DNA from 2 places in the Mycobacterium jinjuense genome. Region 1 is predicted to be linked to the other one. Evidence: predicted binding sites of a transcription regulator. Region 1 holds the regulator's gene; the other holds the start of a gene.
The links. Region 1 encodes LexA, which represses DNA repair genes until DNA is damaged. Its sites were predicted from a motif close to CGAACANNTGTTCG; they were not measured.
Positions count from the first base shown of each region.

Region 2: the regulator LexA is predicted to act here: its motif matches at 8,257-8,270, upstream of QGN32_RS17180 (HNH endonuclease signature motif containing protein).

Region 1 covers NZ_CP142362.1:463,208-478,700, forward strand. The annotation lists gene QGN32_RS02270 (PhzF family phenazine biosynthesis protein) at 1-387, shown strand, start outside; gene nrdR (transcriptional regulator NrdR) at 406-876, opposite strand; gene QGN32_RS02280 (LysM peptidoglycan-binding domain-containing protein) at 1,037-1,489, opposite strand; gene lexA (transcriptional repressor LexA) at 1,699-2,394, shown strand; gene QGN32_RS02290 (sunset domain-containing protein) at 2,391-4,409, opposite strand; gene QGN32_RS02295 (hypothetical protein) at 5,006-5,509, shown strand; gene mbp1 (microaggregate-binding protein 1) at 5,631-5,873, shown strand; gene hflX (GTPase HflX) at 5,954-7,399, opposite strand; gene dapF (diaminopimelate epimerase) at 7,445-8,317, opposite strand; gene miaA (tRNA (adenosine(37)-N6)-dimethylallyltransferase MiaA) at 8,322-9,230, opposite strand; gene QGN32_RS02320 (class III extradiol ring-cleavage dioxygenase family protein) at 9,227-9,928, opposite strand; gene QGN32_RS02325 (DMT family transporter) at 9,939-10,826, opposite strand; gene QGN32_RS02330 (DUF349 domain-containing protein) at 10,990-12,315, shown strand; gene QGN32_RS02335 (Rv2732c family membrane protein) at 12,467-13,072, opposite strand; gene miaB (tRNA (N6-isopentenyl adenosine(37)-C2)-methylthiotransferase MiaB) at 13,060-14,499, opposite strand; gene QGN32_RS02345 (amino acid ABC transporter ATP-binding protein) at 14,771-15,493, shown strand, end outside.
Region 2 covers NZ_CP142362.1:3,613,780-3,629,272, forward strand. The annotation lists gene QGN32_RS17155 (GAF domain-containing sensor histidine kinase) at 8-1,636, shown strand; gene QGN32_RS17160 (pyridoxamine 5'-phosphate oxidase family protein) at 1,661-2,113, opposite strand; gene QGN32_RS17165 (WS/DGAT/MGAT family O-acyltransferase) at 2,118-3,530, opposite strand; gene fdxA (ferredoxin) at 3,600-3,938, opposite strand; gene QGN32_RS17175 (glycoside hydrolase family 3 N-terminal domain-containing protein) at 4,077-6,494, shown strand; gene QGN32_RS17180 (HNH endonuclease signature motif containing protein) at 6,665-8,251, opposite strand; gene narI (respiratory nitrate reductase subunit gamma) at 8,513-9,244, opposite strand; gene narJ (nitrate reductase molybdenum cofactor assembly chaperone) at 9,246-9,899, opposite strand; gene narH (nitrate reductase subunit beta) at 9,896-11,563, opposite strand; gene QGN32_RS17200 (nitrate reductase subunit alpha) at 11,560-15,249, opposite strand; gene QGN32_RS17205 (nitrate/nitrite transporter) at 15,246-15,493, opposite strand, start outside.

The DNA of each region.
Region 1 (15,493 bases):
ATCGTGCAGGTCGTCTACACCGACGAGCTGACCTCGGTGCAGGCGCGTGCGGAGTGGGCGCCGGAGTTCGCCATCCACGACGTCGCCTCCATCGATGAGCTTCTCGCGCTCGACCCGTCCGACTACCCGGACGACATCAACCACTACCTGTGGACGTGGGCCGACCGGGAGCAGGGGCTGCTGCGGTCGCGGATGTTCGCGTCCGATTTGGGGGTGCCCGAGGACGAGGCCACGGGCGCCGCCGCTGTGCGAATCACCGACTACCTGAGCCGCGACCTGACGATCGTGCAGGGCAAGGGTTCGTACATCCACACGGAGTGGACTCCCGAGGGCTGGGTGCGCATCGCCGGCCGCGTCGTCAACGACGGCGTCAAACAGATCGACTGAGGGAGGCTTTGCGGCGAATCAACTGGCGGTCGGCTGCGGCGAATCGCGATGCGCTCGGAGCGCCTCGATCTCACGCTCGAAGTCCTCGGCCGAACTGAACCCGCGATATACCGAGGCGAAGCGAAGATATGCCACTTCGTCGAGATCACGTAGCGGGCCCAGGATGGCCAGCCCTACTTCGTTGCTAGGCACCTCGGGCGAACCGGTGGCCCGCACGGTGTCCTCGACCTGCTGGGCAAGCAGGTTCAGCGCATCATCGTCGACCTGCCTGCCCTGACACGCCCGGCGCACACCCTTGATGACCTTCTCCCGGCTGAACGGCTCGGTGACACCGCTGCGTTTCACTACGGCCAGCACAGCCGTCTCCACCGTGGTGAACCGGCGTCCACATTCCGGGCACGAGCGCCGCCGCCGGATCGCCTGACCCTCGTCGGTCTCCCGGGAGTCGACCACTCGCGAGTCGGGATGACGACAGAAAGGACAGTGCATCACCGCTCCTTCGCCGCGCCAACAAACGACCAACTCGAACCTCTCTGAGCGTACCTGCGGCGCGTTGCGAAAGCCCAGCACCGGCCTCATCGGCACATACCAGAACGATCTGTCGGTGAACACGTGCGCACCAAGCTCTTTACGGCCCAACCAACGGATGTCAGCCGACCGGCGCTATGAGCGTCTGCCCGGCGTCCAGCGCAACCGAGTCGAGTTGGTTGAGTTCGCGAATCCGGTCCGCCACCTGGCCCACAGGGGCGCCGGGCGCCACCCGCTGGGCCACCTGGTGCAGGCTCTCGCCGGTTTGAACCTGGATCACCGCGAGCCGGTCCGGAACGGCGGCCGGGGTGGTGCCGACCACGCCGCCGAACTGGGCCACCAGGCCCAGCCACACCGTGATCGCTGCCGCCACCAACGCAAGGAGCACGGTGGCACCCGGTGTGATCGGCCGCCGCCGGTGCGAGGCGCGCGACATCAGTACGCCGGTGCCCCGATACCGAACCGGCGCCCCGCCCGGTCGGGTGGACAAGGGGCGCCGACGGGCACCAGCAGGCCTGATGCCGGGCCTGAGCACGCGCGGGGCCTGAACTTCCTGGGAGTCGAGGATCGTCATCTTCCTGCCTTCCGGTCCGTTGGTTTTCGCTCTTGTGTTCGAACATACTCGCTCACATGTTCGAACGATAGAACATGTGATCGAACTGTGGCCAAACGATAGGACAGGGCACCGACAAGAAATTCGGGCGCATTCCCCGGCGATGGCGCTCCCGACACGCCTCGAACACATGTTTGATTAATCCTGTGCCGCGGGCTACATTCGGCGGCATGGACTCCAGCAGCGATACACCGGACGGCACGGGCGGGGGCCGAACGCTCGACCCTGGTCTAACCGAACGCCAGCGCACCATTCTCGACGTGATCCGCTCATCGGTCACCACTCGCGGCTATCCCCCGAGCATCAGGGAGATCGGCGACGCGGTCGGGCTGACGTCCACCTCCTCGGTGGCCCACCAGTTGCGCACCCTGGAGCGCAAGGGTTACCTACGGCGTGACCCCAACCGCCCGCGCGCGGTCGACGTGCGTGGCGCCGACGAGGCTGTGAGCCCGATCGTCACCACCGATGTCGCCGGCTCCGACGCGCTTCCGGAGCCGACGTTCGTGCCGGTGCTCGGCCGGATCGCCGCCGGCGGACCGATCCTCGCCGAGGAGGCCGTCGAGGACGTCTTCCCGCTACCGCGCGAACTGGTCGGCGAGGGCTCGCTTTTCCTGCTCAAAGTGGTCGGTGACTCGATGGTCGACGCGGCGATCTGCGACGGCGACTGGGTGGTCGTGCGTCAGCAGAACGTCGCCGACAACGGCGATATCGTGGCCGCGATGATCGATGGTGAGGCCACGGTGAAGACGTTCAAACGCACCCGCGGTCAGGTGTGGTTGATGCCCCACAACCCAGCCTTCGACCCGATCCCGGGGAACGACGCCGCAGTGCTCGGCAAGGTCGTCACCGTCATCCGGAAGATCTAGTCGGCTCGGACGAAACCGTTCGTACGCGCGAATTCTTCGCTGGAGAACCATATTTCGGCGCGTACCTCGTCATAGCCGGCGGTGTAGGGCAGCCAGTACCGGCCGGTTTGGGTATCGGCCTTGATCGGATATCCCTCCGGCGGCTGCCCGGAGTCATCGACCGGTAGGCGGAAAGCCGGGCTCGGCACTTCCGGTTCGTCGACGACGATCTTCGCGTGACGTCCCGTGTCGGTCAGCGGATCCCATTGAGCGGGTTCGGCTTCGGACTCGGGTTCGATCGATTCGACGGGTTCGACAGGTGTTTCCCGCTCATCGGCGTCGCCGTCCTCGACCCCCCGCTCTTCGACGGTCGGTATTCGCGTCGGCGCGGTGTCGACGTCGTCGGGATTCTCCTCGGCCTCGCCGAGTTCGCCCGCGTCTCCCGCGGCGTCGGTACCGGTCGGCGCCTCCCATGGATTGGCCGGCGACGTGTCCCCGGCACTGCCAAGCGGCGCAAGCGCGCCCAGACCCTCACTGGCATAGCGGTCACCGAACATCGCCGCTGACTCGTCGCCGCCGCTCGACGACTGCTCGTCCGCACCCACTGTGCTGTAGGGCTGTTCGCCGTCGTACCTGTCGTCGTAGCGGTCCTCCACGGCCTCGGGACGATCGACGTCGCCGCCGCGGCGATTTCGCATGCCGGCGAACACCACCAGGCCGACGAGCAGGAGCACCGGCACGATCGCGAGCAGCCACCACCAACTGAACATAAGCCAGTTCCGGTCGCCGCCTGAGTCCGAGGCCCCGGAGGCGTTCGGCGTTTCGGACCCCTGCCGAGCGGGCACCTCGAGGCCGGCCAACTCGCCCGCCAGATTCGGTGGCTCCGTAGAGAACTCGCCCGTCGACTGGTCCCAGGACACCACGCCGCCGGTGAACCGCTGCGTGATGACGTTGTCCTTCTCGGTCTGGTCGGCCATCGGTGCGCCGAGTGTGCCCTCGGCGCCGTCCAGCTTGTCCCAGGCTGCGCTCATCGCGCCGCGCATCAGTACCGCGCCGTGGTCCGGCGTCCAGAAGATCACGGGCTTGTCTTCGGCGGCGAACCTCGACATGCGGCTTGCGGTGGGCAGACCGCCGTCGGTTTCGCTGGAAATCGGAAATCCGAGATCCCCCTCGGGCCCGCCGAGGCTTTCATACTTCGCGAGTACCTGACCCGTCACGACTCGCGCGCCTGTCGACGGGCTGTAGAAGATCTTGCCGCCGGCGAAGTTCTGCCCAAGGCCGTCCTTGCCTATCGGATAGGGCGGTCCCTCTGCGGCGCCGAGCGGTCCCAGCGGCCCTCCGGCCGCGCGGCGGGCCGCGTTGATCGCGGAGACCGGATCGCCTGGCACCTCCAGATCCGTCAACTGCCCGGCAAGGTCCGGCGGCACGGTGGTGAAATTCTTGTCGCGAGTGTTGTAGGTGATCTCACCGCCGGTGAACTTCTGGGTGATCAGGTCACCGCGGTAGCTTTCGTCCTCCGCGGGCACTCCGAGTGTCCCCGACGATCCACCCAACTTGTCCCACGCGGCATTGATCGGCCCGCGCACCACCCGCGCGCCGGTGTCCGATGTCCAGAAGATCACCGGCTTGTCGCTGGCGCTGAACGTGACGTTGAAGCTGCCCGGGGCCCGGCCCGGACCGTCGTCCATGGTCGGGAACCCCAAATCACTGTCGGCGGGCCCGCCGAGTGATTCGTACTTCTCCAGGATCGCGCCCCGCATGAAGTGAGCGCCGGTGTCAGGGGTGAAGAACACCTTGCCGCCGGCGTAGTCCTGCGCAAACCCCTCGCCCACCGGGTATACCTCGCCCTGTTTGGGACCCAGGGGGCCGCCGTCACCGCCGCTGGCCTCCCATGCCGCTGTGATCGCGGTATTCGCGGCGTCGGATTCCGGCGAGGCGCCCGCCACCGGTGCCAGCAGTAGAGTTACGGCGCCCATGAGCAGACCGATCGCCACTCGGCCCCACACCGTGGTCCTCCGGCTGTTCTGCCCGATCATTCGTCCTCCCGGGTCGGCACGAAATTTCGCTCGAAGATTTCGTGCCCGTCATCTGTCAGCAGACGTCAACTACCAACGAACACGCCGATCTTGCGAAGAAAATACCTGCCAATCCCTCATTCGCTGTGGATAACCCCGCGTGCCGCGCGGATTAGTGCAGTCCGACCCGCGGCCCAAGGCCGAAGTTTTCCTCTCGACCGCGGCGGAATGGTGCCAAAAAACAGTTTGCACACGAACACCGAGAATGGCTTAGGCCACCGGATATCCGCCGGAATATCGGTAGCCAGCAGGCATGGCACACATCCGCTTTGCGGCTGACTGCGATCTTTGCGTCCCGCCCACTCGGCGACGAGGTTCAACCGGTGTGTTGGTCGCCACGAGCCCACGTCGTTCCGCGCCTAAACTCGAAGCCATGTTTTCCCGGGTGAGCCTGACCCACTGGGATGTTTTCACCGCCGACCTGACGAACGGCGACATCGCTGCGCTGAGCCGCTGCGCGTCGACGAATTGGCCGCAGATGAGTTACGCCGCGGGCAGGAGGTGTCGGTTCGTGTATTGCTCTGGCGTATATCGGCTTTACCGCCGACCGAATCGTGATGAGTGAAATCCTCGAAGTTCGCGAGCGGCGCCAACCGCTCACCTTCACGTTCGACGACATGAACCGGTACCACGGCGGTCACTCCCCGGCCGGAGTGGCCATGGCGTTCAAAGTGATGCAACGCGCCTTCGCGATGCTCTCCCCTGACGAGCCACCCGATCGCCGATCGATCACCGTGCGCACCGCGTTTCGCGGCCCCGGCGGCCGGGACGGTTTCGAGGCGGTCAGCCGCGCGGTGTCGGACGACCGCTACACCGTGGACCGTTCACTGGTGCGAGGCGACAGAGGTCGCCTGCTCGAAGATTTCGTGTTCGTCGTGGGCATTGCGGATCGCGGCGTGACGTTGCTGCTGCGCGAAGGATTCGTCACCGACGAGTTCATCGACCTGGCCCGTACCAAGGACCGGACGGCTCCCCAAGAAGCCCGCCTCGATCATCTGAAGGCGCAACTGGCGCAACGCGTGATGTCGGCGTCCGCTCCCGCGGTGTTTGCGGTCGACTGAGCCACGGCTGTGCGGTTTCACCGCTGTGAGCTGACTCACCGAGTCCGGTTTATCCGATTGACGAACCGGCGCATCGGGTATTGGAGGGCCACGAGAAACGATCGGCAAGGAGGAAGGCGCAGTGTCCGACAAGAACAACAGTGGACCCGAGGAAGCCGTCAAGGGCGTCGTCGAGGGAGTGAAGGGTAAGGCCAAGGAGGTGCTCGGCGCCGTCGCGGGTCGAGACGACCTGTATCGCGAGGGTCAGGCGCAGCAGGACAAGGCTGACGCGCAGCGTAACGCCGCGCAGAAGGAAGCCGAAGCCGAGAGTGCACGGGCCGCGGCCAAGACCGCCGAGAAGCGCCAAGAATCCGAGCAGGAGTAGTTCGGTACCAAACGCGAGAGGCGCAGAGGGATGAAACCCTTTGCGCCTCTTCGCTATGCGCAGACGTCGCGGCGACGGGCTCAGAACGTCGCGTATTCGCGCAGGGTCGCGGCCAGTGGAACCGGCACTCGCGCCTTGATCCTCGTGCCTTCGGCGGTGTGCTCGGTGGCGTCGACACGCCCGTCGGCGTGGACGCGGTTGACGAGATCGCCGCGGTCGTAGGGAATTGTGACGTCGATCGTGGTGTCTGTCGGTGGAATCAACTCCGCCATCCGCTGCTGCAGACGGTCCAGTCCCTCGCCGGTGCGCGCCGAGACGAACACCGCGTCGGGCAGCGCACCGCGCAACTGCGCCAGTGTCAGACCGTCGGCGGCGTCGATCTTGTTGACCACCAACAACTCCGGCGCCGGCGGTGCGTCGTGGTCGGCTAGACCTGATGTCGCCGGCCGCGCAGCTCCGATGACCTCGTTGACGACCTCGCGCACGGCGTTGATCTGGGCCAGCGGGTTGACGTCGGACCCGTCGACCACGTGCACCAGCAGATCGGCGTCGACGACCTCTTCCAACGTGGAGCGGAACGCCTCCACCAACTGGGTGGGCAGATGGCGGACGAACCCGACCGTGTCGGTCAGTACGAAAGATCTGCCGTCGGCGAATTCGCCTCGGCGCGTTGTCGGTTCGAGCGTCGCGAACAACGCGTTCTCCACCAGTACCCCCGCACCGGTCAGCGCGTTGAGCAGACTCGACTTACCGGCATTGGTGTAGCCGACGATGGCGATCGACGGCACCTCGCTGCGGCGCCTGCCTCTGCGCTGCGTGTCGCGGATCTTCTTCATGTCCTTGATGTCGCGGCGTAGTTTGGCCATTCGCTCGCGGATGCGGCGACGGTCGGTCTCGATCTTGGTCTCACCGGGACCGCGCGTGCCCACCCCGCCCCCGGCTCCACCGGCACGACCGCCGGCCTGCCGGGACATCGATTCGCCCCAGCCGCGCAGCCTGGGCAGCATGTACTCCATCTGAGCCAGGGTGACCTGCGCTTTGCCTTCCCGGCTGGTCGCGTGCTGGGCGAAGATGTCGAGGATGAGCGCGGTGCGGTCGATGACCTTGACCTTGACCGCCTTCTCCAGGGCCGTCAGCTGGGCGGGGCTGAGCTCACCGTCGCAGATGACGGTGTCGGCTCCGGTCGCGAGGACGATCTCGCGAAGTTCGGCGGCCTTACCCGAGCCGATATAGGTGGAGGCGTCCGGTTTGTCGCGGCGCTGAATCACCCCTTCGAGCACCTCCGAACCGGCCGTCTCGGCGAGTGCGGCGAGTTCGGCCAGGCTGGCTTCGGCGTCGGCCGAACTTCCTTCGGTCCAAACGCCCACCAGCACCACGCGTTCCAGGCGCAGTTGGCGGTATTCGACCTCGGAGACGTCGGTGAGTTCGGTCGACAGACCGGCCACGCGGCGCAGTGCCGTGCGGTCTTCGAGGGCCAGTTCACCCGCGCTCGGGGTGTGGCGGATAGGAGGATCGGGATACGTCATAGGCGAATAGAGATTCGCACGGAGATCACTTTTCATGCACCCCAATTAACGTTGCGCAAGGCTCCACCATTCCTCGGACAGCTCACCATGGGCCACCAGAACCGAGGGTCCACGCAGGAAACTGCTGGCGTCGGTGATGGTGACCGAGACTTCGCCGCCAGGAATCCGCACGTCGACGCTGCCGGTGCCGGCGCCGCTGAAGGCCAGCGCCGCGACGGCCGCGGCGACGGTGCCGGTTCCGCACGACCGGGTCTCGCCGACGCCGCGTTCGTGCACGCGCATCGATACCGCGCCGTTCGCCGGCGCCGTCATCACCTCGACGTTCACGCCCTCGGGAAACTGCGCGGTGTCGAAGTGCACCGGTGCCCCGATGTCGAGCGCGGACAGTTCTTCGACGGTCAGGTCGGGGTCGAGGCAGGCCAGATGCGGATTTCCGACGTCGACCGCGAGTCCCGCGAACGGCCTGCCGCCCACGATCGCTTCGCCGGCACCCAGTTGGTTCACCTTGCCCATCTCGACCGTGACGTCGGCGGTGGTCTCGTCCCAGGCATGCAGCACCACCGGACGCGGACCGGCCAGCGAGCCGACCACGAACTCGTCGCGGTCCGCCAGTCCGCTCACGCGCAGGTAATGGGCGAACACCCGCACTCCGTTGCCACACATCTGCGCGACCGACCCGTCGGCATTGCGGTAATCCATGTACCAGTTCTCCCCCGCGACGCCTTCCGGCAACTGCTCGAAAAGACCCGCCCGGTGCGCGGCCTGCGCGGTAGTCACCCGCAGCACACCGTCGGCGCCCAGCCCGCGGCGGCGGTCGCACAGTGCGGCGACCGATCTCGGTGACAGCGTCAGTTCGAAGTCGAGGTCAGGTAGCAGCACGAAGTCGTTCTGCGTCCCGTGGCCTTTGGCGAACTTCACCTGTTCAGGGTACGTCCCGCCACACTCGCACCGTGTCCTCGAGGAGGTCCGACGCGGCGCCGTCCATCCAGGTGGTGCGGTGGTCGCGGCGGAACCAGGACCGTTGCCGGCGCACATAGCGCCGGGTGCCGATGAACGTCGGCTCGCGGGCGGCGGAGCCGTCGCCGCCCGCGTCGAGGTCGGCGAGCACTTGTGCGTAACCCAGCGCGCGCGACGCGGTGACGCCGTCGCGCAGCCCACGATCCAGCAGTGTCCGCACCTCGCCAACCAGCCCGTCGGCGAACATCTTGTCGGTCCGTTGCGCCAGCCGTTCATCGAGAAACGTTGTATCCCAGTCCAATCCGACTATCGCGGTGTCCCAGCGGGGCGCGCCGATGGTGGGAAACGACGCGGCGAACGGCTGACCGGTCAGTTCGACGACCTCGAGCGCCCGCACGATCCGGCGCCCGTCGGTGGGCAGGATCGCAGCGGCCGCATCGGCGTCCACCCGCGCCAGCTCCTCGTGCAGGACGGCCACCCCGATTTCGGCGAGTCGCTGTTCCCACCGGGAGCGCACCGCCGGGTCGGTGGCCGGAAACGTCCAGTTGTCGAGCAAAGACTGGACGTACATCATCGATCCGCCCACCACGACCGGCACGGCGCCGCGTCCCGCGATGGCCTCGACGTCGGCGACGGCCGCGCGCTGGTAGCGGGCCACGCTCGCGGTCTCGGTCACCGCCAGCACGTCGAGCTGGTGGTGCGGGATGCCGCGACGCTCGTCGACGGTCAACTTCGCGGTTCCGATGTCCATGCCGCGGTACATCTGCATCGCGTCCGCGTTGACGATCTCGCCACCGAGTCGCTCGGCCACAGCCAGCGCCAACGCCGATTTGCCGGTCCCCGTCGGTCCGATGATCGCGATCGGCCGTGTCATCCTCTTCGGCTCTTCGGCTGCAAGACGCCCGCGAAGTAGCCGACGCCGTAGGGCGCGCCACGATAAAGCTCCGTGGCCGACCGAGGCACACCCTCCATGAGGCCCGCGAGGACCTGGTAGGGCACCCGCCCGACGATCGTTTCTGGTAGCCGGGACAGCGCGGCGGTGTCGCCGGCGGCCAGGGCATCGACGAGCGCCGCTTGTACGGCGACCGAATCGGGGTCATAACCGCCGGGGGCCGTCGGCGTCAACGTGTTGGCGCCGTCGGCGACGACGAGCACCCCGATCGGGTCGGCCGCGTCGTCGATCTCGGCGCGCAACCGCCTGCCGCGGCCCAGCGCGGCGTCGGCGTCGTCGGCCTCGGCGTATACCCGCACCTCGGCGGAGGCGTCGGTGCGGGCCGCACCGCGCACCCAGCCGGTGATCAAGGCGCACAGCGGCAACGCGGCCGGTTCGCCGTCGACCTCCGGCGACAGCGTGACCCGCAGATCGACGCCGTAGCCGGCAAACGTGCCGGTGTGGCGCGGGCCGATGACCGCATCGCTGGGCCCGTTCCCCACGGCGATCCAGCGCGGTGGCAGCCCGGCCACCGCCGTGAACACGGCTTCGCGCAGATCGCCCAGTTCAGCGGCGGCGCCACCCGCGAGCTCGGGCACCATGACCGGTGCCGACGGGACTATCGCGATGGCGCTCAGCACGCCGTCCACGCTAATGCTGCGCCGCAGGGTCGGCAGCGGTGGCGGCCTCACCGCGGGCGAGGGCGGCCGTCGAGACCACCATCGCCGCCACCGCGGCGACCAGCGTGAGCCAGCCGGCCTCCCCGGGCCGCAGCGTCTCCCCCAGCACGACGATGCCGAGCACCGACGCGACCACCGGTTCGGCGACCGTCATCGTCGGCAGCGACGCGGTCAGCGACCCTGCCCGGAACGCGGCCTGCTGCCATGCGGTGCCCGCGACCGCGACGAGTGCCCAGACGTACAGCTCCGGCGTGCGCAGGAGGGCCTCCAGCCCGTCGTCGAGACGGTCGACGACGCCCTTGGTCAGCACCGCGAACAGGCCCCACAGCCCACCTGACACCAGCGCGAGCAGCACCGCGCTCACGGGGCCTTTCCAGATGTTGGCACCGATGACGCACAGCACCAGCGCCGGACCGAACACCACCAGCACCGCAGTCCAGGTTTCCCACGAAGCGCGGGAATGGCCCGCGGTCGGGTTGCCGACGGTGACGATCACGACGACCGACGCCGCCAGCAGCGCCGCCCAGGCCCACTGCCAACGCGTCACCGGCCGGTGCGACAGCCGGGCGTGGATCGGCAGCGCGAACAGCAGCGATGTGACCAGGATGGCCTGTACGAGAAGCACCGACCCGACACCCAGTGCGGCGGCCTGCAGTGCGAACCCTGCGGCCGCCACGAGGCTGCCCAGCCACCACCGGCGGTCGCGCAGCAGCCGGCTGAACAGTTCGAGATGACCTACCGATTCGTCGGTGACCTCGTGCGCCTGTCGTTGGTGGATCACGTCGCCGATCGCAACGAACAGCGCGGCGCCGAGGGCGAGGAAGACGGCCAACTCCACCCCACTGTCCATGCCGGCCATCGCAGCCCTCCCGTATGTTGTCGCGACGAGCCTAGGCAGGCCATCGCGGGAAGCTGTGCGCACACGCCTCGACGACCTGTTTCAATAGCGTTCGGACAGCGATCAGGCGCCGCGTTGCGCGGCAGATGCGCGGTACGCCGCGGAGGGTACGAGGATTACGGACATGACGACCAGCGAGCCAGGAGGCCAGTCCTCCTCGCCCAAACCCGCTCCCCGGCCCGGACCGCCACGGGCCGTGCCCCGGCCGGGCCGGCCCGGGCCCGCGGTGGCTGCGCCCCCGACCAGCGATCCGCACCGGTTCGGGCGCGTCGACCCCGACGGCACCGTATGGCTGATCACCGGCTCGGGCGAACGGATCGTCGGATCCTGGCAGGCCGGCGACACGGAAGCGGCCTACGCGCACTTCGGTAGGCGCTTCGACGATCTCCAGACGGAGGTCGCGCTGATGGAAAGCCGGCTCCAGTCCGGCACCGGCGACGCTCGCAAGATCAAGGCGGCCGCCCAGACATTGGCCGAGACCCTGCCGACGGCGCACGTGCTGGGCGACGTCGACGCGATCGCTGCCCGACTGCAGGCGATCATCACCCACGCCGACGAGACGGCACAGGCCGAGCGGGCCCGGCGTGAGGAGTTTCGGGCCGCGCAGACCGCCCGCAAGGAGGCGCTGGCCGCCGAAGCCGAAGACCTCGCCGCCAATGCCACCCAATGGAAGGTCGCGGGCGACCGGCTGCGGGAGATCCTCGAGGAGTGGCGCACGATCACCGGGTTGGACCGCAAGACCGACGACGCCCTGTGGAAGCGCTACTCAGCGGCGCGTGAGCAGTTCAACCGAAGGCGCGGTTCGCATTTCGCCGAGCTGGACCGCGAGCGGGCCGGCGCCCGACAGGCCAAGGAGGCGTTGTGTGAGCGCGCCGAGGAACTCGCCGATTCGACGGACTGGGGGCCGACGAGCGCGGCGTTCCGTGAGTTGCTGACGGAGTGGAAGGCGGCCGGCCGCGCCTCGAAGGACGTCGACGACGCGTTGTGGCAGCGGTTCAAGGCGGCTCAAGACAAGTTCTTCGGCGCGCGAAACACGATCAGCGCCGAACGCGACGCCGAGTTCCGCGCCAACGCGGAGGCCAAGGAGGCACTGCTGGCCGAGGCGGAGAAACTGGACACCTCCGATCTCGACGCGGCGCGGGTCGCGCTGCGGGCGATCGGGGACAAGTGGGACGCCATCGGCAAGGTGCCCCGCGAGCGCAGCGCCGAGTTGGAACGACGACTGCGCGCCGTGGAGAAGAAGATCCGCGAGGCGCCGACGCAAGCCGTTGATCCGGAGGCGCAGGCACGTGCCGACCAATTCAGGGCTCGCGCAGAGCAGTACGAGCGCCAGGCCGAGAAGGCGGTCGCGGCAGGACGTGACAAGGACGCCGCCGAGGCACGCGCGAACGCCCAGCAGTGGCGGCAGTGGGCCGACGCGGCCGCCGAGGCCCTGGGCAAGAGCCGCTGAGTGGACTTTCCGCGTCCAGTGGGCGGGATCGCTCGTCGAGATCGACGTCAGGGTTGTGATTTCGGCGCCGACACGACCCTCGCGTAGAACTCGACGAGGAAGGGGAAAGTCGTCGTCCACCGCGACGTGTGCGCCGACGGCTTCGGCTCGATCAGCCTTTCGTGGAACCGTTGGGATCGTCGGGCTTGTCGAGGTCGTCGAGCAGGCCTTTCTTCTCTCGCTCCGCGACGGCCCTACGACGTTCCTCCTCGGCCGCCAATTGCAGCGCGGTGCGCGACCACACCGCCCTGGCCCAGTGGAATGTCACCACCGCCACCGCGATCCAAGCCAGGATGAGCCCGATCCCCGGCCCCGGGTAAGGTTCGGGGGCGGTCTGCCGTGACCACACCGCCAGCAGGCCGAGCAGCGTCGCCACCGTCGATCCGGCCAATGCGATCCAGGCCAACGCCCAGCGCCGGGTGAGTAATGCGAGCATCGAAAAGCCGACGCCGAATACCAGCACCAACCAGGCGAATACGCGATGCGGCAGGGAGATACCCTCGCGGGCCGCGGTTTCGCCGCCGATGAGCACATCCAACCCGCGGGCGTCCCCGGTATGCGGCAATACGAACGACACCAGTAGCACGAAGACTCCGATAGCGATCACCAGAGCCCGTGCGCCGGGATCGATTTCACCCGCGACACGGCGTTCGGCGGCCTCGATGTCGCCCTTGAAATCCTCGAAGCCGTTGTGGTTGGGAGTCGTCATTGCCCGCATCCCGTCGATGTCGGTGGTTCGGTCGGCGCGCCGATGCCCGGCATGCCGAGGCCCACGCCGGTGCGCGGTCGCCTGCCTGCGGCGTGAGCGTCCCCCGCCCGGGTGCGCCGATGACTGTGCACGCTCGAATCCGCGAGCAGGTGGTGCGGGGCGGCGCCGGTCACTGTCGTGGTCACGACGTCCCCGGGCCGGATATCGAGTCCCGCGGGGTTGAAGTGAACCAGGCGGCCGTCGCGGGCACGGCCCGACATCCTGGCGGTCGCGGCGTCCTTGCGACCCTCGCCCGCGGCCACCAGAACTTCAACGGTTCGGCCGACCAGCGCGCAGTTCTCCTCGAGGGAGATCCTCTCCTGGAGGTCGATCAACCGCTGATAGCGCTCGCTCACAACGGATTTGGGAAGCTGATCGGGTAATTCGGCGGCCGGGGTGCCGGGCCGCTTGGAGTACTGGAAGGTGAAGGCACCGGCGAACCGGGCCTGCTCGACGACGTCGAGGGTGGCCTGGAAGTCCGCCTCCTTCTCCCCGGGGAATCCGACGATGAGATCGGTGGTGATCGCGGCGTGCGGGATCGCGGCGCGGACCCGCTCGATGATTCCGAGGTAGCGCTCGGCCCGGTAGGACCGCCGCATGCCCCGCAGGACGCGGTCAGACCCGGACTGCAGCGGCATGTGCAGCGTCGGGCACACATTCGGTGTCTCGGCCATCGCGGCGATCACATCGTCGGTGAATTCGGCGGGGTGCGGGGACGTGAACCGCACCCGCTCGAGGCCGTCGATGCCCCCGCAGGCGCGCAGGAGTCTGGCGAATGCGCCGCGGTCGCGCGGTTCGGCTGGGTCGGCGAACGAGACGCCGTAGGCGTTGACGTTCTGACCGAGCAGCGTGATCTCGAGAACGCCTTGCTCGACCAGAGTCTGCACCTCGGCGAGCACGTCGCCGGGCCTGCGGTCGACTTCCTTGCCCCTCAGCGCCGGCACAATGCAGAACGTGCAGGTGTTGTTGCAGCCCACCGACACCGACACCCAAGCGGCGTATGCGGATTCGCGCGCAGCGGGCAGCGCGGACGGAAACTCCTGCAGCGCCTCGACGATCTCTACCTGGGCGGCGCGATTGTGCCGCGCACGCTGCAGCAGCGTCGGCAATGATCCGATGTTGTGGGTGCCGAACACCACGTCGACCCACGGCGCTCGGCGCAGCACCGTGTCGCGGTCCTTCTGCGCCAGGCAGCCGCCGACGGCGATCTGCATATCGGGATCGGCCTGTTTGCGCGGTGCCAGGTGGCTGAGGTTGCCGTACAGCTTGTTGTCGGCGTTCTCGCGTACGGCGCACGTGTTGAACACGACGACATCGGCATCCTCGTCGTCGGCGGCTCGTCGATACCCGGCGGCATCCAGCAATCCCGCCAGCCGCTCCGAGTCGTGCACGTTCATCTGGCAGCCATACGTGCGGACCTGGTAGGTGCGTGCCGACGCTCGCCCGCGCGCGGAGGTTTCGGTCGCGACTTGGCGAACGACCCGGTCGGCCGCTGCCTCTCGCGCCACCATCGAAGTCACGGCCCCATGGTACGGATCGGCCAGAGGGGGGATCCGGGCGGATTCTCGAGTTCCGGGCAGGCAGGGCCTTCGCTCGGTAAGGTCTGCACCCATGGAGACCGCCTGGTCGGACGGGAAAGAGGGCAATCCGACCCAGACGAGTGTGCCGATGATCTCCATCTCCGGGGTCAACAAGCACTTCGGCAGCCTGCATGTGCTCAAGGACATCAACCTCGATGTCGAGCGCGGAGAGGTGATCGTGGTGCTGGGGCCGTCGGGGTCTGGCAAGTCGACGTTGTGCCGCACCATCAATCGGCTCGAGCCCATCGATTCCGGCACCATCGCGATCGACGGAGCGGTGCTGCCCGAGGAGGGTCGCAAGCTCGCAGAGCTGCGGTCCGACGTGGGCATGGTGTTCCAGTCCTTCAACCTGTTCGCCCACAAGACGATCCTGGAGAACGTCACGTTGGCGCCGATGAAGGTGCGCAAGAAGTCGAAGGCCGAGGCCCGCGAGAAGGCGATGGAATTGCTGGAGCGGGTCGGCATCGCCAATCAGGCCGACAAATACCCGGCGCAACTGTCGGGGGGCCAGCAGCAGCGGGTGGCGATCGCGCGCTCGCTGGCGATGAACCCGAAGGTCATGCTGTTCGATGAACCGACCAGCGCGCTGGACCCCGAGATGATCAACGAAGTCCTGAACGTGATGACGTCGCTGGCCAAGGAGGGGATGACGATGTTGGTCGTGACGCACGAGATGGGTTTCGCCCGCGGCGCGGCCAATCGGGTGGTTTTCATGGCCGACGGCGCGATCGTGGAAGCGGCCGAACCCGATCAGTTCTTCACCCACCCGAGAAGCGACCGTGCCAAGGACTTTCTCGGCAAGATCCTGCAC
Region 2 (15,493 bases), 1.9 Mb from region 1:
GCTGCTCATGGAGGTCCAGGACCGCGTCGAGCAGATCGTCGAGGGCCGGGACCGACTGGATGGTCTTGTCGACGCGATGCTCGTGGTGACGTCGGGGCTCGACCTCGACCAGACCCTGAGAACGATCGTCCACACCGCGGCCCAGCTGGTCGACGCCCAGTACGGCGCCCTCGGTGTCCGCGGATACGACCACGAGCTGGTCGAGTTCATATACGAAGGCATCGACGAGTCGGTGCGGGAACGGATCGGGCACCTACCGGAAGGGCACGGGGTGCTCGGAGTCCTGATCGACGATCCGAAACCCATTCGGCTGGACAACATCTCGAACCATCCGGCTTCAGTCGGGTTCCCGCCGGACCATCCACCGATGAGGACATTTCTCGGGGTGCCGGTGCGTATCCGCAATGAGGTGTTCGGCAACCTTTACCTGACCGAGAAGGTGGGTGGTCAGCTTTTCAGCGACGACGACGAGGTGCTCGTACAGGTGCTTGCCGCCGCGGCGGGCATCGCGATCGACAATGCCCGCCTGTACGAGCGCTCGAAGGTTCGGCAGTCGTGGATAGAAGCCACGCGTGACATCGGCACCGAACTGCTGGCGGGCACGAATCCCGCAACCGTGTTCCGGCTGGTGGCCGACGAGTCACGGCACTTGAGCGGCGCGAAACTGACCCTCGTGGCGGTGCCTGCCGATCTGGACGAGCCGGCTGCCGAGGTCGATGAGCTGGTTGTCGTCGCCACCGCGGGCGATGCGCCGGAGGGGTCGCTTCGGACGATACCCACCGCAGACACCCCGATCGGGGACGTGTTCGTGCAACGGACGCCGTGCAGGTTCGACAGCCTCGAACTGGCGCCTGGCATTGCCTGCACCGGGCCCGCCCTGGTGTTGCCGCTGCGTGCATCCGACACCGTCCCCGGTGTGCTGGTGGCTGCGCGGTCCCCCGGCTCGCCGCCGTTCAGCGCCGACGAACTCGACATGATGGCGGCCTTCGCCGATCAGGCCGCGCTCGCCTGGCAGCTTGCCACCACCCAACGGCGGATGCGTGAACTCGACATCCTCAGCGACCGTGACCGGATCGCCCGCGATCTGCACGACCATGTGATCCAGCGGCTGTTCGCGGTGGGACTTGCGTTGCAGGGAACGATTCCGCGGACGCACAAGCCGGAAGTCCGGCAGCGGCTGACCGAGTGTATCGACGACCTGCAGAGCGTCATCCAGGAAATTCGCACCGCGATCTTCGACCTTCATGGGCACGACGCCGGCATCACCAGACTGCGCCAGCGGCTTGACGAAGCCGTCGCGCAGTTCGCCGGGTCCGGCCTGCGGACCACAGTGCAGTTCTCCGGCCCGTTGTCGGTCGTCGATCCGACATTGGCCGACCATGCGGAAGCCGTCGTTAGGGAAGCCGTCAGCAATGCCGTGCGGCACGCGCGGGCTTCGACGCTGGCGATCAACGTCGCCGTCGGCGACGATCTGTGCATCGAGGTGGTCGACGACGGGTGCGGCATCACCGGCGACATCACCGGTAGCGGGTTGAGGAACCTCAGTCGGCGCGCCGACGACGTCGGGGGCGACTTCGCGATCGAAGCTGCGCCTGCGGGCGGCACCAAACTCAGGTGGAGCGCGCCGCTTCCCTGAGGATTCGATTCCCCACCGCGCAGGTCACGACGAGGTCGCGCTCTTGTCTGCCCCGCGGTACTCAGGCAGGCCGCGTTCGCGGAACCGGCGTCCGGTTATCTTCTCGGTCCGGATTCGGATGAAATGATCCCGCCGTCCGTCGACCCACGGCTGAATGAATGTCCCGGACACTTCCAGCAAGTCGTCGACGTCGGTGATCGGCTGGGCGTGCCCGACGACGGTGACACTCCAGCCCGTGCGCAGATCCGCATCGAGTTCATCGGCTTGAAAGGCCACCACCTGATTGTCGGTGGCGGCGGCGAGCTTCGGCCCGCCCGCGACCCGGATGACCACGTCGTCGTGCCATAGCCGGAAGTTCACCGGCTGCACCGCAGGCAGCGCGTCCTCGGTGAAAACGAGCCGACCCACCCGGACGCCTTGCATGAGGTCGAGGCACTGCCTGCGGTTGAGGACGTCCAGTTCCTGTCCCTTGGTCACGTGATCAGCCTCCTTGGACCAGAGCAAGGGTGCCGACGGGGGTGCAACGCCAATGGCCGTTGCTCAGTTCGGCCAGTCGGCTGACGGCTCGCTCGATACCATCGGCGAGTTCGTTGACGTCGGGCGCGGCGTCGTAGTCGCCGATGATGCCGAACGCGAGGTGGTCGGCGTAGCTCAGGATAGCGATGCCGGTCCGCAACCGAAGGGCGAGCGGCGGGACTGGCAGCAACCGGACGACCTCTCGGCCCTTGAGCCGCAACCGCCGGCGGGGACCCGCGATGTTGGTCGCCGACGTGACGATCCCGCGCTGCGGTAGCCGGGTCAGCGTCCGTACCGCCCACGCCATGAGCGGAAACGGGACCGCATTCGCGGCGGCGATGAGGATGTTTCCCGCCTCCCGTTGGCCGCTCGACTTGGCGTTGGTGAGCCGAGCGTTCACGGTCTGCAGCTGTTGGATCGGGTCGGCCAGGTCGACTGGAAGATACGGGAGCATCACCGATACGCGGTTGTCGGGCTTGTCGACCGCATCGTCGGGCCGCACGGACACCGGTACCAGGGTGCGCAAGGACGTGCGCCGAGGCTGCTCGCCGCGACGCGTCAGGATCGTCCGGAAGCTGTCGGTGATCGCTGCCAAGGCGACGTCGTCGACCGTGACATCGAAACGTTGGCAGATTCGGCTCACCTCCGCCAGCGACACCTCGACGGCCGCGTAGCGGCGCATATCGGTTACCGGCCCCGTCAGTGACGACGCGGCCGCGGGCCTCAGTAGTCCGGTCGCGAGGTCCGCGGCCCCCCGCACCGCCTGGCGCGTGGCTGACGTCACCCCTCGGGACGTCTGCCACGCGGAAACCATCCAATCGATCGGATTGAATGTCAGTGCGGGTGGCCGCGGGGTCTTCGGCACCGGCGCCTGCGCAGCGCGGAGCGCCGTCGAACATGTCTGACCGGTGTGGCAGTCACAGAGTTGGGTGAGTAGATGTGTCGCCGCCACGCCGTCGGCGATGCAGTGGTGGATTTTGATCAGCATCGCCCAGCGGTTGTGTGCCAGACCGTCGACGATCCAGCATTCCCACAGCGGTCGGTCGCGGTCCAGTCGCCGCTCCATCACTTCGGCGGCCCAGCGGAACAACGAAGCATCGTCACCGGGGCGCGGCAGCGCTGCACGACGGAGGTGGTGGGAGATGTCGATGTCGGCGTCGTCCGTCCACTCCGGAGCGCCCAGATCAAGCGGATGGGTGTGCAGGACCTGACGGAAGCGCGGTATCGCCAGGATGCGCTCGGCGAGATCGGATGCGAGCGAGTCGAAGTCGGGCATGGGGCCGACCAGGACGGCGATGGCGCCGATCGCCAAGCTCACGTGCGGGTCGGAGTCCTCGGCCTGCAGGAATCCTGCGTCTAGCGTCGTGAGCTGCTCCATACCTTTCACTGTCGGTGGTCGGCACAGGCGGGGGTAGAGGCTTAGGTCCTCAATTCGCGCAGGCCACGATCACCGTGGCGCCATCGCCGCGACCAGGGGCGTGTCGACACCGACCGGACCGTGCTTGGCGGCACCGCCGGGTGAGCCTACGGGGGCGTCGCGGCCGGGCAGGATGTCGGCGAAGAAGGCGGCGTTGTCGGTGAGGTGCTGCTGCTCGTCGTCGGGCAGGTCTGTTTCGAAGTAGATTGCGCCTTCCTCGCACGCCAGTTTGCATGCGCCGCAGTCCACGCACTCGTCGGGATTGATGTACAGGGATCGCAAGCCTTCGTAGATGCAATCGACGGGGCACTCCGGGACACACGACTTGTGCATCACATCAACGCACGCACTGCTGATCACGTAGGTCATGGCCGCAGTGTAGGAAGCGCGAGCGGCGGTGATCGTGGGCCGAAGGCATGTTGTTTCGAGGACCAAAGTCACTGCGGCGCTGCCGAACGTACGTTCATTCGTTGGCTATCCACGTCGACGGGAGGATACTCAACCCTTGTGGCGACGGCCGATCCGATGCAGCGTGCGCAGGATCTATTGCACGAGATGACGATCGACGAGAAGGCGATGCAATTGTCCTCGGTGTTTCCGCTGGCGCTCTTCAGTGTGGACGGGACGAATCGCAGCCAACTCGATGTGCATCTCGGCAACGGTATCGGCCATGTCTGTGCCCTCGGCCTGATCGGACACAAGCCGCCCGAGGTTCTTGCCAAGGCGGTCAACGCCATTCAGCACCACCTCATGACCCACACCCGCCTGAAGATTCCCGCGATCTGCCACAACGAGGCCATGAGCGGCGTGGTGGCACCGTGCTTCACGGCATTCCCCGCTCCCATCGCGATGGCCGCGACCTGGGACGCGGCGGCGGTGCAGGAGATGGCGGATGTCCTCCGTCGTCAACTGCGGTCGGTGGGTCTACGTCAGGCGCTGGGACCGGTCATGGATATCGCCCGTGACGCCCGCTGGGGCAGGGTGAGTGAGACTTTCGGCGAGGATCCCTACCTCGTCAGCGCGATGAGTGTGGCCTACACGCGCGGACTGCAGTCGCGCGACCTGACCGACGGCGTGTTGGCGACCGGCAAGCACTTCGTCGGCTATGCGGTCACCGAAGGTGGGCAGAACATGGCGGCCACCGCCGTCGGCGCACGCGAGCTGTACGACGTCTATGCCCGGCCCTTCGAGGCCGCGATCCGGTTGGCGAAGTTGGCGAGCGTGATGCCCAGCTACAGCGAATTCGATGGCGTGCCGGTCTCGGCCTCGCCCGCAGTGCTCGGCACCATGCTCCGCGAAAGGCTGGGATTCACCGGGACAACCGTTTCCGATTATGTCGCCGTCGAGTTTCTGCAGACGCGTCAACGGGTCGCCGAAACCGCGGAGGCGGCCGGCGCCATGGCGCTCACGGCGGGTATGGACGTCGAGTTGCCGAGCGTCTTCGGTTACGGCGAGGTGTTGGCGCACGCCGTGCGCCAGGGCAGGATCTCCGAGCTGCTACTGGACCGCTCCGTCCTGCGAGTGCTGCGCGACAAGTTCGCGCTCGGGCTCTTCGACGCCCCTTATGTCCCCGAAGACCCGATCACCATCACCACCGCTGCCGGTGAGGGCGGCGATCTGGCCGCCCGCCTGGCGGCACAGGCGGTGACGCTGCTCAAGAACGATGACGGCCTGCTGCCGTTGAGCCGCGAGATCGCGACGGTCGCGGTCATCGGACCGCACGCCGACGATGTGGCGGCCGGGTTCTCGACATACACGTACGCGGATGCGCTCAAGATGTTCGAGGCCAGGGCGACCGGTGGCGAGATCGCCATGGCGGGAATGGAACTCGGCGCCGACGCACCGCACGAGGCGCTGGTGGCGATCGCCGGCGAACTCGCGCCGGTGTTCACGACGGACCGCCGCGGCTATCTTCAGTCCCATTACCCGACCGTGTCACTCGCCGACGCGGTCCGACGGCTTCTACCCGGCGCGCAGGTCACCGCTGTGGCAGGCACTGGTGTCGCGCCCACCGAACCGGCCGACATCCCGCCCGCCGTCGCGGCCGCTCGCCAAGCCGACGTCGTCATCTTGGCGGTGGGCGGACGGTCGTCGTGGTCCGGCGAACGTACCGAAGGAGAGGGGTCCGACACCGCCGACATCGCGTTGCCCGCACAACAAGTCGCGCTGATCGACGCGGTAGCCGCGCTGGGCAAGCCAACCGTCACCGTGCTCTCGATGGGGCGGCCCTATGCGCTCGGCGCCGTCATCGACAAGTTGCCCGCGGTGCTCACCGCCTACTACGCGGGCCCGCATCACGCCACCGCCATCGCCGACGCCGTCTTCGGAGTGTCGAATCCCGCTGGGAAACTTCCCTTCACGATGCCGTGGCACGTCGGGCAGGTGCCGATCCATCACGGCCAGAAGGCCGGCAGCGGCTACCGGCGCACCGGGGCGGACCCCCACCGCGGCTATCTCGACATGGCGGCTACCCCGCTGTTCGGCTTCGGGCACGGCCTCAGCTACACGACGTTTTCGTACGGCTCACTGACGCTGGTGAGCGACAGCGTCGAGGTGGACGGCTCGGCGACCGCGTCGGTCGTCATCACCAACTCCGGACAACGCCGCGGGACCGAGGTCGTGCAGTTGTACGCGGCCGACACCGCGACCGGTGTGACGTTGCCGGCTCAACAGCTCGCCGGGTTCGCCCGCGTCGATCTGGAGCCTGGCGCGTCGAAGACGGTGACCTTCACGGTACCGATGAGTGTGCTTGCCTACACCGGGCTTTCGGGCGACCTTGTCATGGAACCCGGTCCGGTGGAGCTGAGTGTCGGCTCGAGCTCGACCGACATCCGAGCTCGAGCCGCGTTCACCGTCACCGGCACCGTACGCACCTTCCGCGGCGAGGAGCGGGCGTTCTTCTCGATCACTGAGGTCACCCGCTAGCCAGTACGCGAGCCGGTGCCTGTAGGCCGCCGGCCGCCACCGACCGCGCGACCGTCAACGCACCTGCCGGGGAATGAGGCCGCACAACATATGTGTCGACAGGCCAACGTGTTTGGATGATCTCGGCGACCGGCGTACTTGGTATCGCGTTCCCGCGGCCGTCGCGTTGGTCAGAACGGTGGAGGGTCGGCGTCAGAGCCGTCGGTGCCCACCGCGAGGTCGGTATCGGTGAGGTCGTGCGGCGGCGGCCTGCTGGGTTGGGAGGTGACGGGGGCCGCGGATCGGCTGCGTTCAAGGGCGTTGAGTGCGCGTTCGCGCTTGATTTGGTGCAGCCGGTCCTGGGTGCGGGTTCGCCGTCGGCGCGGCATCATGGCGTCCTTGGCAGGGTTGTCTGCTGGTCGTTGTGGCGCGGGCAGGACGGCAGTGGCGCTATCCCAGCCCGGGTAGAACAACCGGCTACCGGGGTGGGTGACATACGTGCGCCCCGACGGCGCCGTCCAGATGATCGTCCCGTCGGCGCGTTGCTCGTCGAGCCAGCCGCAGAACGTTTTGAGGAGGTGATGGATTCGGCACAGGCACTTGGTGTTTGACGGATGCGTGGCGCCGCCCGGATGGGGCGTGGTGTGGTCGATGTCGCAGAACTCCGCGGGTCGGTCGCAGCCGGGGAATCGACACGTCAAATCGCGCATCCGGACAAACCGTGCCGTCTTGCGCGACGGCTTGTAACCGGCTTCGGGTGCTGCATCGGGCTTTTGCACCCACTGGACTTTCGCGCCGTTGTTGATCAGCTCGGCCAGCAGCGGCGTCGGAATCAGGCCGCCACCGAGGATGAGCGCCGCAGCCGGTTTCGGCTGCCCCGGCGCCGCAGCCGGTTTCGGCTCCCCCGGCGGTGCTGGGCGTTCGGCCGGCTCTGGCGCTGGATTGGCTTGGCCGTCGCCTGACATCTGAGGATCCGGTTGTGCGTTTAGGGCCGCGGGTTCGGCGATCACGTTGATGACGATGCCGGCCGCGCGGGGATCGTGGCCGGCAGCCGGGCAGTCCGGGTTGGCGCACTGGCAGCTCAGTGCGTCCGCGCCGGCAGCGATGGTGCCCAGCGAATCAGCCCGCCGCTGCCCGAGGGTGCGCGGATCGTCTTTGCACACCCCGCCCGACATCTGTGCTAGCCGACGCTCGAGCAGGGCCGCGTCGGTCGCCGACAACCGGCCCCACAGCGACGCCGTTCCCGTCACATCGTCGCGTTTGCCCAGCCGGACGTCTCTGCTTCGTGCGGCCTCTCGCATGCGCCGGCGCGCGTCGGGATCATGAGCGTCGACCAGCGAGTCGATCGCCGCCTCCAGTTTTGCGACCGACAGTGACCCCCACTTGGCCGCACGCTCGGCGATCGCGGTGTCGAGCAGTTTTTGGATCTCGGAATCAACGATCAGTTGTGTCCGCCAGGTGATGGTCGCGACCAGCCCGGCACTCAACCGCCCCTCGGCGAACAGCGCCGCGACTTTGGGCAACCGCTCCCGCAGGGCCATCGCGATACACATCTGCCGCGAGGCAGCCCGGTCCGCGATCCCCATCGCAGCCGAAATCTCGGCGGCCGCCAGCCGCCAGCCGTCGATCACCAGATGCTCGCGCTGCCCGTCGGGCTCGGTGTATCGCGCGGTCAACTCGGCGGTGGCCGCCAGGCGACGGGCCACAAGAGCGGCCTCCGCGCGGGCGCACTCCTCGATCGCCGCGACCACGGCGGTATCGTCGGCCGTCGCAAACATCGAATCGAACATACGCTCGATCATGCCCGAGGCCACCGACAAGATCGGGGCCCTGTCGCTTCACGTCAAGGCGCGTGCGCGGATGCTTCGCTGCCTCGACGTATGGCCGGGACCGCCACCATTACTCGCGATATGCCACCTGGGCCGAAGCCACAGAAGTCGCCAAGCGCTCCGACATCCCAGCCCGCTGAACATGAGCGTAGGACAAGCCGACAAGTAGCTTGACTTCAGTTAGGGACTCAATTCCGGGGACGCTGGAATTCACCAGCCGCGCCGATGCGGGCGCGAACCGACCAGCTCGCCCTTGTCGACGACGTCGCGGCTGCGGTAGACGATGTAGGGCCGGAACAGGTAGCCGATCGGTGCGCTGAACACGTGCACCAGCCGCGTGAACGGCCACAGGCAGAACAACACCAGCGCGATCATCACGTGGATGTGGAACCAGAGGGGCGCCTGCGCCATCAGGTCGCCGCGCGGCTGCAGGATCCAGATGGAGCGGAACCAGGGCGACACGGTGTGGCGGTAATCGTGTTCGGCGCCGACGGGCGTCGCACCGATCAGCGTGCACGCCAGGCCCGCGACGATCGCCAGCACCAGCACCAGATACATCGCCTTGTCATTGACGGTGGTGGCCAGGAAAACCGGGCCCGTGGTGCGGCGGCGGTAGATCAGCAGCGCGATTCCGGCCAGCGTGGTGATCCCGGCGATGGCGCCGAGAACCATCGCCTGCAGGTGATAGGCGTGATCGGACAGCCCGACTGCGTCGGTCCATGATTCGGGGATCACCAGCCCGATGACGTGCCCGACGATCACCACCAGGATGCCGAAGTGAAACATCGGGCTGCCGATGCGAAGCAGACGTGATTCGTACAGTTGCGACGACCGGGTCGTCCAGCCGAACTTGTCGTAGCGGTACCGCCACCAGATCCCGACCGCGACGATCGCCAGCGTCACGTACGGCACGACGTCCCAGAAGATTTCCCAACCCGACATCTCAGACTCCCTGGGTCCGTCGTGGCGGCACTGTCAATGTAAATGGTTGCAACCCAACGGATTCAGTGGGTGGGCCGGATGCAGCCAGCTGCTGGGCGCGCTGGATCTCCTGGTCGGTGCGCGCAGGAAGCGTCTCGCAGACGGCGGCCACCGCGTGTGCGTACGGCGAGGCCGACTGTTGCAGTGCGTCGCGCAGCAGGTCGATCGGCGTCCGGTGCTCGATGAGCAGGCGTCGTCCCGCTGCCGGGTTGACCGTTGCGGCGAACTCGAGGACCACCGGCAAATAGTCGGGGGCCTCGCGCTGCGGCGGGTCGACCCCGGCTTCCCGGTACGCGTGGGCGAAAGCGAGCATGTGATTGCCGCGATTGCGGGTGTCACCGGCGGTCCAGTACGTCAGGTACATCGTGGTGCGACGACGCATGTCGAAGGTGTCCACGTAGTCGACCTGCGCCTGCATCGGATCGATGGTCCGCAATGCAGCGACGGTGGTGCCGAGCAGTTGCGCGGGCTTGCTCGGCAGGTGACCCATCAGTTCGGTGACGGTGGCCAGCCGTTCGGCGTGCTGATGATCCGGATAGGCCAGCAGTAGCGCGGCCGCCTGCCACACGACCCGATGCTCGAGTACGTCTTGGCGCCGGCTCCTGCGGACCTTCATTGCTCCGTGCTCCTGGCGGGGAACATTCCGCTGGGCTCGCCGCGGCCGTCCCAGTTGAGCAGGTTCACTCGCGAGGGACGTGATTCGGTGACGGCGATGCCCTCGCTGGTCTGCCGGTGCTGCAGCGCGTGGAAGCTCTCCACCGCCACCGGCACCGGGCCGCCGCTCGCCTCGCCGAACGGCCCCGACTCGTACATCCCAGGCCCGCCCTCGAACGACAGCGAGCAACCGGGCTCCTCGAGCGCCTGCGCCTCCAGGGCATGGGCGTCTGCGACGTATGCGGTCGGAATGACGTAGCGCTCTTCGTATTTCGCGAGGGCGAGCAGCCGGTACATCTCGTAGATCTGCTCTTCGGTCATTCCGACCGACTGCGGGATGTGCGGCTGAGTCTCCCGGCCCAGGTTGATGTCCCGCATATAGGACCGCATCGCGGCCAGGCGCCGCAGCACGCCCTCCACCACCGCGGTGTCACCGGCGGTGAACAGCCCGGCGAGGTACTCGATCGGTATGCGCAGCGCCTCCAGCGCGCCGAAGAGGTTGCCCAGTTCCTCGCCGTCGTGACCGTCGCGGGCGACGGCGTCGACCACCGGCGACAGCGGCGGGATGTACCAGACCATCGGCATGGTCCGGTATTCCGGGTGCAGCGGCAGCGCGACCTGATAGCGGTGAATCAGCGCGTACACCGGTGAGCGCTGCGCGGCCTCGATCCACTCCTCCGAGATGCCCTCGGCATGCGCGCCGGCGATCACCTCGGGGTCGTGCGGGTCGAGGATGATCGACTTCTGCGCCTCGTACAGGTCGGTGTCGTTCTTCACCGCCGCCGCCTCGAGCACCCGGTCGACGTCGTAGAACACCAGGCCCAGGTACCGCAGCCGACCCACGCAGGTCTCCGAACACACCGTCGGCAGGCCCACCTCGATGCGTGGGTAGCAGAAGGTGCACTTCTCAGCCTTGCCGGTCTTGTGGTTGAAATACATCTTCTTGTACGGGCATCCCGACACGCACATCCGCCAGCCGCGGCAACGGTCCTGATCGACCAGCACGATGCCGTCCTCGGAGCGCTTGTAGAGCGCACCCGACGGGCACGACGCGACGCAGGACGGATTCAGGCAGTGCTCACAGATGCGCGGCAGGTAGAACATGAACGTCTGCTCGAGTTCGAGGCGGACCTGTTCGTTCACCTTCTTCAGTACCGGGTCTCCTGCGAGGATCTCCGGTGAGCCGCCGAGGTCGTCGTCCCAGTTCGCCGACCATTCGATCTTCATCGGTTCGCCGCTGATCAGACTGCGGGGCGGCGCCACCGGCATCTGCTCGCCGAGCGGCGCGTTCGTCAGGTTCTCGTAGTCGTAGGTCCACGGCTCGTAGTAGTCCGCGATGTTGGGCATCTTGGGGTTGGCGAAGATTCGCAGCAGCTTGCTCAACCGACCGCCGTCGCGCAGGCGGAGGCGGCCCCTGCGGTCACGCATCCAGCCGCCACGCCACTGCTCCTGATCTTCGTAGGTGCGCGGATATCCTTGGCCGGGGCGGGTTTCGACGTTGTTGAACCAGACGTACTCGGTGCCGGGCCGGTTTGTCCAGGCCTGTTTGCAGGTCACCGAGCACGTGTGGCAGCCGATGCATTTGTCGAGGTTCATCACCATCGCCATCTGCGCCATGACCCTCATTCGTAGATCACCTCCTGGCTGCGGCGCCGTACCACGGTCACCTCGTCGCGCTGGTTGCCGGTCGGGCCGAGATAGTTGAACGCGAACGCCATCTGGGCGTATCCGCCCGCGAGGTGGCTGGGTTTGACCAGCAGTCGGGTCAGCGAGTTGTGGATCCCCCCGCGTTTACCGGTGGTCTCACTCAATGGCACGTCGATGGTGCGCTCCTGCGCGTGGTACACGAACACCACGCCTTCGGGCATCCGGTGCGACACGATCGCCCGGCACACCAGCACGCCGTTGCGGTTCACCGCCTCCACCCAGTCGTTGTCGCGCACCGAGATCTTCGCGGCGTCCGCCGGGCTCATCCACATCGTCGGTCCGCCGCGCGACAGCGACAGCATGAACAGGTTGTCCTGGTATTCGGAGTGGATGGACCACTTCGAGTGCGGCGTCAGGTAGCGGACCGTCAGCGCCACCCCGTCGTGGTCACCCACCGCCGACTCGCCGAACAACCGCGACATGTCCAGCGGCGGACGGTAAATCGGGAGTTGTTCACCGAGTTCCTCCAGCCAGTCGTGGTCGAGGTAGAAGTGCATCCGGCCGGTCAGCGTGTGGAACGGCTTGAGCTCCTCGATGTTGACGGTGAAGGGGGCGTAGCGGCGCCCACCGGTCTCGGTGCCCGACCATTCGGGGCTGGTGATCACCGGAACCGGCCGCGCCTGGGTGTCGGCGAACGTGATGCGGCGTTCCTCGCTACCCCCGGCCAGATGCACCAGTGGGCGCCCCGTCCGGCGCTCCAACTCGCGGAACCCCTCGACGGCCAGCCGTCCGTTGCTGGTGCCGGACAGCGCCAGGATCGCCTCCGCCATCCGCTCGGCGGTGTTGATCGCCGGACGGCCTTGTGCGCGTCCGGAGTTCATCACCCCGAACTTTGCCCCGAGTTCGTCGACCTCCTTGTCGGGCCGGACGGTGATGCCCTTGGTGGTCAAACCGAGCTTCTCGACGAGCGGGCCCAGCGTCGCCCACTTTTCGGCCACCGCGGGGTAGTCGCGCTCCACCACCGCGAGTGGTCCCATGGTCTTACCGGGTATGGGTGTCGTCCCGTCCACACGCCAGTCCTGTTCGACCCCACTGGGATACGCCATCGCGCCGGGGGTGTCGTGCTGCATCGCGCCGAGCACCACGTCCGTGCGCACTCCCAAGTGCTTGGCCGCCAGCGCGCTGAACACCCGCGCGATCGCGCCGAACGCCTCGTAGTCGGAATGGGTCTCCCATGGCGGGTCGACGGCGGGGTTGAACGCGTGCACATAGGGATGCATGTCGGTGCTGGACAAGTCGTGCTTCTCGTACCACGTGGCCGCGGGCAGCACCACGTCGGACAGCAGCGTCGTCGAGGTCATCCGGAAGTCGATCGACATCAGCATGTCGAGCTTGCCCTCGGGGATGTCGTCGGTCCACTCTATGTCGTTGGGCCGCACGGCCTCCGATGACGGCTCGGCCTGCACGTTGGAGTCGGTGCCGAGCAGATGACGCAGGAAGTACTCGTTGCCTTTGCTCGACGAGCCGAGCAGGTTGGCCCGCCAGAGTGACAACACCCGCGGCCAGTTCGCGGGATTGTCGGGGTCGGTGACGGCCAGCTTGAGCTTGCCCTCGGCGAGTTGCCCGGTGACGTAGGTGGAGATGTCTTCTCCGGCAGCGCGGGCGTCGTCGGCCACGTCGAGACTCGAACGGTCGAACTGCGGATAGAACGGGCTCCATCCCATCGCCGTGGACGCGGCCAGCACGTCCATGGTGTGCCGGTCGCGGAACCGGCCGCGGCCCAGCGGACTTGCGAGCGCGTCGGCCCGATAGCCGTCGTAGCGCCACTGATCGGTGTGGGCGTACCAGTACGAGGTGCCAGGCATCTGCCGCGGTGGTCGCGACCAGTCGGTGCCCATCGCCATCGTCGACCACCCCGTCACCGGACGGCACTTCTCCTGTCCGACATAGTGCGCCCAGCCGCCGCCGTTGCGGCCCATCGCGCCGGTGAGCAACACGAGCGCCAGCACCGCGCGATAGGTGGCATCTCCGTGGAACCATTGGCAGATTCCGGCGCCCATGATGATCATCGACCGGCCACCGGACTCTTCGGCGTTGCGGGCGAATTCCGTGGCGATCCGAATGGCCTGCGACGCAGCGACTCCGGTGATCGGCTCCTGCCAGGCAGGCGTGTACGGCTGGGTGGGATCGTCGTAGCCGGCGGGCCAGTCGCCGGGCAGTCCGGGCCGGGCCACGCCGTACTGCGCGAGCATCAGATCGAACACGGTGCACACCAGGTGCTCGCCCACCCGCCGCACCGGCACGCCGCGGGTGAGCGCCTCGCCGTGCCCGTCGACGGTGTCGAAGCGGGGCAACACGATTTCAGCCGTATCGCCGCCCTTGGCGGATAGCACCGTCAACGCCGGCACCAGGTCACCGAGTTCGAGGTTCCACTTGGCCACGCCGTCGTCGCCGAAGCGGAAACCCAGTGACCCGTTGGGCACCGCGACCGTGTCGGTCGCACCATCGAGCAGCACCGGTTTGAAAGCCGCGTTCTCCGTCTGGTGTCCTAGGTCGGCCGCGGTCAGGTTCTTACCGGCGACAAGCCTGCCGTCGCGGTCCTCGAGCTTGACCAGGAACGGCAGGTCGGTGAACGTGCGGACGTAGTCGACGAAGAATGGAACACGTTGTTTGACAAAGAATTCCGATAGGACCACATGTCCCATGGCCATTGCCAATGCGCCGTCGGTGCCGGCCGCGCACGGCATCCACTCGTCGGCGAACTTGGTGTTGTCGGCGTAGTCGGGACTGACGCTGACGACCTTGGTGCCGCGGTAGCGCACCTCGGTCATCCAGTGCGCATCCGGCGTGCGGGTGACCGGCACGTTGGATCCCCACATCATCAGATACGACGCGTCCCACCAGTCGCCGGATTCCGGTACGTCGGTCTGGTCGCCGAAAACCTGCGGGGAGGCCACCGGAAGGTCGGCGTACCAGTCGTAGAAGGATGTCATCACACCGCCGAGCAGTTCGATGAACCGGGAGCCCGCGGCGAACGACACCATCGACATCGCCGGAATCGGGGAGAACCCCGCTACCCGGTCCGGCCCGTACCGCTTGATCGTGTGAACGTGGGCGGCCGCGATCATCTCGGTGGCCTCGGCCCAACTCACGCGTACCAGGCCGCCCTTGCCCCTGGCCCGCTGGTAGCGCCTACGGCGGTCCGGGTCGTCCATGATGTCGGCCCATGCGAACACCGGATCTGCCAGGCGCGCCTTGGCTTCGCGGTACATACGTACGAGCTCGCCGCGCGCATACGGATAACGCACCCGCGTGGGCGAATACGTGTACCAGGAGAACGCCGCGCCACGGGGACAGCCGCGCGGTTCGTACTCCGGCCGGTCCGGCCCGACCGACGGGTAATCGGTCTCCTGGGTCTCCCAGGTGATGATGCCGTCCTTGACGTAGATCTTCCATGAGCACGAACCCGTGCAGTTCACACCGTGGGTGGATCGGACGACCTTGTCGTGGCTCCACCGGTCGCGGTAGAAGATGTCGCCTTCGCGGCCGCCGCGGCGGTGGACGGTGCGCCCGTCGTCGGAAGCTTGGCCCGGAGTGAAGAACCGTCCGCTGCGTTCGAGCAGTTCTTCGATCCGGCCGCCGATGCGGGGCGGCGTGATGGTCACTGTGCTGCCTCCTTGGGTTGCGGCTCAAAGGCGTGTAGCCGCAGTGCGGTGTAGGCGAACGCGATCAGTGCGGTCGCCACGAGCAGGGTCAGGCCGACCGAGTAGTCGTTCTCGACCGAATCGTAGGTGGAACCCATCACCAGCGGTGGGAAGTAGCCGCCCAAACCCCCTGCGGCCGAGACGATTCCGGTGATCGAACCGACGGACTTCGGCGGAGATCGGCGGGCCACCCAGGCGAACACGC